DNA from 3 places in the Erythrobacter sp. S57(2025) genome. Region 3 is predicted to be linked to each of the others. Evidence: predicted binding sites of a transcription regulator. Region 3 holds the regulator's gene; each other region holds the start of a gene.

Region 1 (3,275 bases), 410 kb from region 3:
TCGACCGCGTGGCTGAATGGGTTGAGGAAGCGCGTGAGGGCGGCGCTGTTGTCCTGTGTGGCGGTGAAAAGCTCTCTGATACAACCTACGCACCGACCGTGCTGCTCGACCCGCCAGCGAACGCCACGATTTCGAAAAACGAAGTCTTTGGTCCAGTTGTCTGCGTGTACACTTATGAGAACGTGGATGATGCGATTGCGCAGGCCAATTCGCTCGACGTGGCGTTTCAGGCGGCGATTTTTACAAACGATTTGAGCGCCACGATGCACACTTATCGCAACATTGATGCGTCAGCGGTGATGGTGAACGACCATTCGGCATTCCGCGTTGATTGGATGCCATTTGCGGGGCTGAAGCATTCAGGTCACGGCGTGGGGGGGATACCCTATACGATGCACGAAATGACCATTGAGAAGATGATCGTGATCAACGCCTGATCGCGAGGTGGGCGGACCGATCGTGGTCCGCCTCCTGAGCCCCGGATAATCAAAGCGTGCGCACTACCGGTCTTCGAGCAGCAGCAGCACCGCTTTCACCACCATCCGCTCGTTTGAGCCGAAGCGGTGCTCCACCTCACCAATCGTCGCATCGGCGACCAATTGACCGGGAATTTTGAACTCGTGCTCGGGCAGATTGGTGATAAATTCCTCGCCCGCCAGCACTTCTTCCGCGCCATTGAAATCGAGCAGCAATTCATGCCGCGTGCCGGAAAAGGTGATCGAGCTCCACGGCTTTTCATCATGGCTCAGCAAATCCGCGCGCCCCTCTGCCAGCGCCAGAACGGCGTCACGCACGCGGTCTGAAATGGTGCGTCGGGGGCGATAGCGCCGCGCGGTTTGGAAAGATGCATTTTGCGGCGGCGCGGCGTCGGCAGACTTGGTTTCAAATGCTGGCAGAGTGTCGGCTGCGTTGGTGTCGGTATCAGCGGGGGCGGAGCTATCAAACAGCATGGGAGAAATCCTTCGTCGCGAGTGGGTTGCGCGCATTTTGCGCGATGAGCTTGGCTTGCGCTCGGCGGGCTTCGACTTCGAAATTTTCCATCCAGCGTAAGGTTCGCGCCTCGGTCTTGGCGCGGGGCACGCGGCCCATTCTCAGGTCGAGCACGAAGCGTGGATCATGCGCGGCGAGCCGACCGAATTTGGTGGCTGGCATTTCGTGGGTGCGCAGGAATTGTTCGACTTTGCGTATCAGCATGGGGTGTCCCCTTGTTTGGTCTGGACCGGGCGACTTGCTCGGTGTTCCTTAAATGTTCCATTCCATTTCCTACTTGTCTAGGAAATTTCCTATGCTATAGATTAAAAGTATGAGATCAGGTGCAGGAGATGGTTCGTTGGACGAGAGTAAGAATGCGCGGGAGCGGCTGCTCGAATTGTCAAAAGACCGCGGGGCCAGCCTTGCCAGCCTGTCCGAATTACTTGGGCGGAACCCCACCTATCTGCAGCAATTCATCAAGAAAGGCTCGCCCAAGAAACTGGAGGAAGGGGATCGCAAAACCCTCGCGCAGTTCTTTGGTGTGCCCGAAAGTGAGCTGGGTGGGTTAGGCGAAGGAAGCGTTCAGGAAAAATCCTATGGCGCACCGTCGCAACGGGATTGGGTCGATGTCTCGCGGCTCGATATCGGAGCGTCAGCCGGGGCGGGCACGGTGCCAGCGGGAGAGGGCGCGTTCGACGCATTCCGCTTCTCTCGGCGGTGGCTCGCGGAGCAGGGCCTGCAAGGCGCAAAGCTCTCGGCCATCACTGTGGAAGGCGATTCGATGGAGCCGCTGCTCAATGATGGGGACGAAATCCTGGTCGACCGCCGCGAACAACCTTTCCGCGACGGTGTGCATGTCGTGCGGCTGGGCGATACTTTGATGGTAAAGCGCGTGGCACGGGCTGGGGCAGGGCGGTACTCGCTGCTCAGCCAAAACTTGGCCTATCCGCCGGTTGATGTGAGCGGAGAGGAGATGCAGGTGATTGGCAGGGTTGTTTGGAAGGGGGGGCGGATTTAGCGCAGCTTTAGTTTGAAGCCTGTGTGCGAAGGCTTGAAGCCAAGACGCTGATAGAACCGATGTGCGTCCGCGCGTGTGGTGTCACTAGTCAATTGCACAAGGCCACAGCCATGCTGTCGGCACTCTTCAACTGCCCAAGTCATCATTTTACTGCCGTGGCCACGACTTTGATGCTTAGGGTCAATCCTTACTGCTTCGATCTGCCCGCGCCAAACACCTTGGCGAGAGACACCGGGAATGAAGCTCAGTTGAAAGCTTCCGATGCGCTCGCCTTCGAACTCGGCGACCAATAGGCGGTGATTGGGGTCAGCATTTATAGCATCAAAACCCGCGCGTTGATCGGCTGGATCACTTGCTCGAGCTGGATCACGGGATGCAGAGATCGCGTCACTCTCAATCAGCCCTACGATAAAGGGCAAGTCTTCTTCAGTTGCGTCTCTAATCACAATTTCGGTCATGCACTTGCTCTCTAGATTCAAGGGAGGCTGTCATGCTGGTTGCAATGTCTGATTTTGCGCGCCAAGTCATCAAGCATGACTGAACAACGCATGCCCCCCATGAAAGCCGCGATCTTGCCGGTTACGCCGTTGCAGCAAAACTGCTCGCTGATCTGGTGCACCAAGACGATGAAGGCAGCCCTGACTGATCCGGGCGGCGACCTGCACAAGCTGAAGGATGGTATCGCCAAGGCAGGCGTCACGCTTGAGAAGATCCTGATCACCCACGGACATCTCGATCATTGCGGGCAGGCGGGGATGCTGGCGGAGGAGTTGGGGGTTCCGATCGAGGGGCCGCACAAGGATGACCTCTTTTGGATTGAGCAGCTCGATAGCGACGGCGCGCGGTATGGGATGGAAGCGAAGAGCTTTACGCCGGATCGCTGGCTGGAGCAGGGCGATACAGTGACAGTGGGCGAACTCACGCTCGATGTGATCCACTGCCCCGGCCACACGCCCGGCCATGTCGTATTCGTACACGGACCAAGCAAGTTTGCGATTGTGGGCGACGTGCTGTTCCAAGGCTCAATCGGCCGCACCGACTTCCCGCGCGGTAATCATCAGGACTTGATTGACAGCATCACACAGCGCCTCTGGCCCCTGGGCGAAGACATCACCTTCATCCCCGGCCACGGCCCGACCAGCACTTTCGGACAAGAGCGCAAGACCAATGCGTTTGTCTCAGACTACGCGTTGAGCTGACACGGCTATGGAGGCTTCGCTCGTCTCAAGGGTTGTGTGGGCCTGCATTGCTGGGCTCGCCGCTTACGCAACAATACTTCTTAGCA
Region 2 (3,275 bases), 230 kb from region 3:
GTGCATTTTTTCCAGCGTCTTTGCGCCAAGCCCGCGTTTTGGCTGGTTGTAAATCCGTTCAAAGGCGAGGTCATCCTGCGGCTGCGCAATCACGCGCAGATAGGCGAGGGCATCGCGAATTTCGGCCCGCTCATAAAAGCGAAAGCCGCCAATGATCCGGTAATTGATGCCGGTCTGGATAAAGCGATCTTCGAACTCACGCGTCTGATATTGCGCGCGTACGAGGATGGCGACCCGATCTAGCGGCGCGCCTTCACGCTCTAGCCGCTCAATTTCCTCACCAACACGACGCGCCTCCTCAGGCGCATCCCACACACCGATCACGCGGACTTTGTCGCCGCCATCAACCTCGGTCCAAAGAGTTTTCTCATGCCGTTCAGAATTGGCGCGGATCAGACCCGATGCAGCGCCAAGAATATGCGGGGTAGAGCGATAGTTCTGCTCGAGGCGGACCACATGTGCGCCGGGGAAATCTTTTTCAAACCGCAGGATATTGGCAACCTCTGCACCGCGCCATGAATAGATCGACTGATCATCATCGCCGACAACGCAGATATTTTTGCGCGTTTGAGCAAGCAGGCGCAGCCATAGATATTGGACGGCATTGGTGTCCTGATATTCGTCCACCAGTACATATTTGAACCGATTTTGATACTCGGCCAGTACGTCACTATGCGCGCGGAAGATGTTGAGGACATGCAGCATCAGATCGCCGAAATCGCAGGCATTGAGCGCCTTCATTCGATCCTGATATTGCTTGTAAATCTCCGCGCCCTGACCATTGGCATAGCTTTCCGCATCTTGTGGTTGCAGCTCAGCCGGATTTAGCCCGCGGTTCTTCCAGCCATCAATCAACCCGGCGAGCTGGCGCGCAGGCCAGCGTTTTTCGTCCAGATCATTATCGTTGATCAGTTGCTTGAGCAGTCGCAGCTGATCATCGGTGTCAATGATCGTGTAATTGCTTTGCAGGCCAGCGAGTTCCGCATGGCGGCGCAGCATCTTCGCGCAAATCGAATGGAATGTGCCGAGCCACGGCATCCCTTCGCCCGGAGCGCCCAAATGCCCTGCAACCCGTTCGCGCATTTCGCGCGCGGCTTTGTTGGTGAAGGTGACGCATAGAATTTCGCTTGGCCAAGCGCGCCGGGTCGCCACCAAATGCGCAAGGCGGGCGGTGAGCGCTGCCGTTTTGCCTGTACCAGCGCCCGCAAGCATCAGCACCGGGCCTTCCGTCGTAAGCACAGCATCACGCTGCGGCGCGTTTAGCCGCGCGGCATAGGCGGGCACGCCCGATTTTGTTGGGGCACCACCATTATTGGGAGCATCAAGCGGCGCTTCGCTGGCGGGGAGGGGCAAGTTGGAGGTCATCAGTCCAGAACAAGTAGAGAACAAACGTTGGAAAGGCAATGTCGCACATTCATATAGGCCATGCACCCTCTCAGCGCGAACCCGTCCCCATAAATAGCGTCATTTTCGATCCATCTCATTTTGGAAACGCCTCGCGATCAGGCGGTCTGGATGCGCGGCGCAGGGGCTGAGCAACGGTTCGCAAGTGCACAAAACCCTGTCATCACAATGGTGTCCGGGTCGCAGAAGACACTTCGGGGAATTCTCCGGACACATTCGCCGCGTTCGTCAACGCTTGGGATTGGTCACAAAGGAGTATCCCATGCGTAAATCCCATTTCTACCTCTTCGGCGTCGCTGCCGTCACCCTCGGTTTTGTTACCGCAGCACCAGGAGCCGCACTCACCCTACAAGAAGGCCCCAGCGAAGAGCCCGCTGCATCCGCACCATCCGGCTCTGAAATGACACCTGAGCAACAGGCTGAATTCGACAGTTGGCCGGTCGAGCAGCAAACAGCCTATGAGCTGTGGCCAGCCGAGACGAAGGCTTATTATTGGTCGCTTACCGCGGATCGTCAGATGCTGTTCTGGCGCCTAAGCGATGAAGACAAAATCGCCCTTACAGCCATGACTGGTCCAGAAAGAGACGCCGTGTGGCTGAACATCGAAGGCGGTGCAGCCGCTTCTTCTGGAGAGGGTTGAGCCAAGAGCTCAAACTTTCTCCCAATTTCTCCCGTGGCAGGGTGGTCACGCGGGAAGTACGCGCCTGATGGCTCCTTCGGGAGCTGGGTCTTCGGTCAGTCCTAAGACTTAGTCTAGCGCGTCGGTAGGGGCAGGTTCGCGAAGAAGCAGCGTGAGCCTGCCCTTGCCTATGCGACGCGTTGTTTCAACGCGCAGGCCCTTTATCTCGGGTTCCTCATTGAACGCTGTTTCCATCGCAATCCAAGTCGCATCACTCATCCAACCGAGCCGCTGCAACCGGTCAAGCGCCACTTCGCCAGCGCCTGTGTGATAGGGCGGGTCTAGCAGAATGAGGTCATAGGCTTCACGTGCAGGCCGCAAATGCATGACAGAGCCTGCCTCGATAGCCGTCCGCTCTCGAGCATCGAATGCGCTGATATTGGCGCGGATCGTATCCAGTGCGGCGCGCTCCTGCTCTACGAAAAGGCAATGCGCAGCGCCGCGAGAGAGCGCCTCCAATCCAAGCGCGCCTGAGCCTGCGAACAGATCAGCGACGCGCAAATCCTCAAAACTGCCCAGCCTGCTGGTGAGCATTGAGAACAAAGTCTCGCGCGTGCGATCTGCGGTTGGGCGCGTTGCGTCGCCTTTGGGAGCAGTGAGTTTCCGCCCGCGCCATTCACCAGCGATAATTCTCACGATTTGCGCGCCTGTTTGACTGAGCTGACGAAGCGATCAAGGTCGCCTTTGCGAATGCGGGTCGCTTGTCCACGCGGCAAATCACCGAGGTTAAACGGGCCATACCCCACGCGGATCAATCGGTTTACCTCAAGGCCTAAATACTCGAGCACCCGCCGCACTTCGCGGTTCTTGCCCTCTGTAATGGTCATCTCGATCCACTGATTGCGCGCGCCGCCCTTGGTTGTCCCGCGCTCAAGATTAGCGTCGATAGAGCCATAGCGCATCCCATCAATCTCCACGCCGTCTGCCAGCGCTTCAAGCTGTTCCTGCGTCACGTCGCCAAAAGCGCGGGCGCGATAGGTGCGCGGAATGCCGCTCGCTGGTAGCTCCATTGTGCGCTTTAGCCCGCCATCATTGGTGAGCAGCAGCAGCCCTTCGGTGTTGAGGTCAAGCCGCCCGATAGGCATCACGCGCGGCGCGTCTCTGGGCAGCGCATTCACCAGCGCATCATAGATTGTCGCACGGCCTGCAGGGTCGCTTTCGGCAGTGATCAGGCCGGTTGGTTTGTGGAAGG
Region 3 (3,275 bases):
GGAGCGCATGTGCCAAGCGGTGCAGACCGCGTGCTGATCCAAGAGGATGCGACACTTGACGGCATGATGGTCATGGCGACCGAGATGCCCTCTCCCGGTCAGCACATCCGGCGCGCAGGCTTCGACTTCGGTGAAGGCGACACGCTGCTCACCAAAGGTTCAGCCCTCACCCCTGCTGCAATGGCACTGGCGATCGCGGCCGGGCATGGCGAAGTGCCGGTGGTGGCCGCGCCCAAGGTCGCTGTGCTCGACAGCGGTGATGAACTGGTGCCCGCAGGAGAGCCTCTCGCCGCGCACCAGATCCCGGCAAGCAATGGCGTGATGCTGGCGAGCATGGTGGCTTCCTATGTCGGCATGCCCACCATGCTTGGCCCCGTTCCAGACGATGCCGCCGCGCTTGCCACCGCGTTGCGGCGGTCGGCAGACTGCGACATCCTCATCACATCAGGCGGCGCATCTGTGGGCGACCATGACCTCATCCAGCAGGCACTGCGCGATTGGGGCGCCGACATCGCGTTTTGGAAGGTTGCGATCAAGCCAGGCAAACCGCTGATGGTGGCGACACGGGGGAAGCAGGTCATACTGAGTCTGCCGGGTAATCCGGTATCGAGCTTCGTGACCTGCTTCCTGTTCGCCCTGCCCCTGATCGGGGCGGCCATGGGAGCTGGGGAGCCGCTGCCGCAAAGCACTCCGATGCGAGCCGCGCACGACCTGCCTGCCACCGGCAACCGGCGCGAGTTCCTAAGAGGGATCGCTATGGGCGGCGAAGTCAGCCTCGCGGCATCACAAGACTCAAGCGCAATACGGTCACTGGCAACGGCAAATTGCCTGATTAACCGCCCGGCCAACTCACCTGCGAGCAAGGCTGGGGACCTCGTTCCTGTCTACAACCTCCAAAACGGCTGAGTTCTGCGGGGTTTGGTGATCTGAGGCGCTTGACTTGGCAATTGAAGTTGCCTACTTGTTCTACATCCGTTCACCATATAGGTGCGCGAGAGAGTGCCTTGTAATGCAGCTTTCCGTGTGAATGGGCGCTGCCTCTGAGGGCGCGACAAGTTTGGCACTTTGCAGCGTTTGCGCGCTGCGCGACGAGTGCGCCTTTACGGAGTTTGCCCATGTTAACGGCAAAACAGCATGAACTGATCCGCTTCATCCAGCAGCGTCTGGAGGAAACAGGGGTTTCGCCCAGTTTTGAAGAGATGAAGGAAGCGCTTGATCTCAAGAGCAAGTCGGGCGTTCACCGTCTGATTTCAGCGCTTGAGGAACGCGGCTTCATCCGTCGTCTCCCCAACCGCGCCCGCGCTTTGGAAGTGATCAAGCAACCTGAGGATTCGACACCTGCACCGCGTGCGAGTGCGCCTGCGATGTCGGCACGAGCGCCAGCAGCTAACACTAACGTGCCCGAACCGGCCAATGACGTGATCGACATTCCGCTTCATGGCCGGATCGCAGCAGGTGCGCCGATTGAGGCTCTAGAGGGGCAAAGCTCGCTTCCCGTGCCCGCGGCTCTGCTTGGCCCCGGTGAGCATTATGCGCTTGAGGTATCTGGCGATTCGATGGTCGAGGCAGGCATCTTCGATGGTGACTTTGCTCTGATCCGCCGCACCAACACGGCGCGCGATGGCGAGATTGTGGTTGCGCTGGTGCGCGGCGAAGAGGCAACGCTCAAATACCTCCATAAGGATGGCGGGCTTGTAAGGCTCGATCCGGCAAACGCCTCCTATGACCCACAGGTTTATGGCTCGGGCGAAGTGGAAGTTCAGGGCAAGCTTGCAGGCTTGCTACGTCGCTATCACTGATACGGTGTTCGCGGGGACAGGTGCGGCGCTAGTCGTCCTCCCCGCGCCACCAACCATGCTCACCCTGCTTGCTAGAGACGCTGGTGACTCGTTCATTGGTCAGATCAAGTGCAAGGCCTCCTGTTCGAATGAGCATGCGACGATCCGCCTTCAGCCAGCGCGGTGAACAAGAGCGCGGCAAAAAGCGGTCAGCCACCACGATGTCCGCGCGTTCACAGGCAGCGGCCAAAGAGCGCTCCTCGATCATCTCCCGATTGCGGGCAAGCAATAGCGACCAATCCCGCCCTCCTCGCGTGATCTCGACTGTGCAGAATTCAGGAGAACAGCGAGCTCCCTCCCACTGCGCCAAAGGCACAGGCTCACTCGTCACGCTGGAAAGCTCAAGCAGGTTGTCACGCGAATAGGAAGAACGGCTGTCGCGCAACGATAGCAAACTCCTGCTTCCGTCAGCGTTTGGAATGGTGATCCCCACATGCCGCCCCTCCCGTCCGATAAGTACGTCTGGAATAGGCGTTGTTAACAGCATGAGGGTCGCAACAATTGCAGGAGCAAAACCAAGCAATCGCGCTCGCCCATTCCATAGCGCAAGCCACAGGCCCCCGCCGACAAACAGCGCGATCGTCAAATAGCTCATCTGCGGCATCAGCTTTACCGAACCTGGCTGCTCTGCGGTGAAATGCGCAATTCCAAGCAAAAGGTTCAATGACCCCTCTGCCAACCACCAAAATGGCGCTCCCAGCCCCAGCAGATCGAAGAACAATGCAATCGCAATGAGAGGCATCGAAATGAAAGTGACCAGCGGGATAGCGATGACGTTAGCAAAGGCGCCGTAGACTCCTGCGCGGTGGAAGTGGAACAGCACGATGGGCATCAATGCAATTTCAATGACCAAGCCAGTGACGAACAGCATAAAGACGCCGCGCCCCGTTCGTTTGAGCCACGGCTCTTCGCGTGGCGCCATAAAGGCCTTTACCGGAGCACTTGAATGAAGCGCCACGATCGCAAGCACAGCTGAAAAGCTCATTTGGAAACTGGGCCCAACAACGCTTTCAGGCCACAGTAGCATGACAAAAACGGCTGCTGCCGCAACCATACGCAATGACAAAGCGTCACGCCCCATCGCCAAAGCGATTAGCACCAGCATTGCCGCAACGCATGCTCTGACCGTGGGCACCTGAGCTCCTGTAAGAAGTGTATAGCTCACCCCGGCCAACGCGCCGACAGCGGCGGCGGCTACTGGCAAACGCACTCTCAATGCCAAGGCCGGGAATAGAGCCAAGAGCTTGAGCGCCACGAAATACGCTCCAGCGATCACTGCACTGACATGCAGCCCACTAATCGCCAAAAGATGCGTTAGTCCAGCATCGCGCATGGCCTCTTCGTCGGCTTCGACGATTGCCCCCCGGTCCCCGCTAGCAAAGGCGGCGGCGATTGTGCCTGCTGATCCCTCGACATTGTCACGTACATGGGCAGCAA

Evidence for each region. Region 3 encodes LexA, which represses DNA repair genes until DNA is damaged. Its sites were predicted from a motif close to GTTCCNCNCTTGTTCT; they were not measured.
Region 1: AC0V6N_RS03215 (S24 family peptidase) is a predicted target of LexA. The motif match lies at 1,238-1,253, and genes of this name have one in related genera.
Region 2: AC0V6N_RS04195 (ATP-dependent helicase) is a predicted target of LexA. The motif match lies at 1,372-1,387, and genes of this name have one in related genera.

Annotation. Positions count from the first base shown of each region.
Region 1 covers NZ_CP200299.1:694,445-697,719, forward strand. The annotation lists gene AC0V6N_RS03200 (aldehyde dehydrogenase family protein) at 1-437, shown strand, start outside; gene AC0V6N_RS03205 (hypothetical protein) at 501-950, opposite strand; gene AC0V6N_RS03210 (hypothetical protein) at 940-1,194, opposite strand; gene AC0V6N_RS03215 (S24 family peptidase) at 1,304-1,990, shown strand; gene AC0V6N_RS03220 (GNAT family N-acetyltransferase) at 1,987-2,448, opposite strand; gene AC0V6N_RS03225 (MBL fold metallo-hydrolase) at 2,548-3,189, shown strand.
Region 2 covers NZ_CP200299.1:878,836-882,110, forward strand. The annotation lists gene AC0V6N_RS04195 (ATP-dependent helicase) at 1-1,365, opposite strand, end outside; gene AC0V6N_RS04200 (hypothetical protein) at 1,667-2,044, shown strand; gene rsmD (16S rRNA (guanine(966)-N(2))-methyltransferase RsmD) at 2,153-2,719, opposite strand; gene AC0V6N_RS04210 (pseudouridine synthase) at 2,716-3,275, opposite strand, start outside.
Region 3 covers NZ_CP200299.1:1,107,081-1,110,355, reverse strand. The annotation lists gene AC0V6N_RS05335 (molybdopterin molybdotransferase MoeA) at 1-906, shown strand, start outside; gene lexA (transcriptional repressor LexA) at 1,116-1,799, shown strand; gene AC0V6N_RS05325 (ComEC/Rec2 family competence protein) at 1,828-3,275, opposite strand, start outside.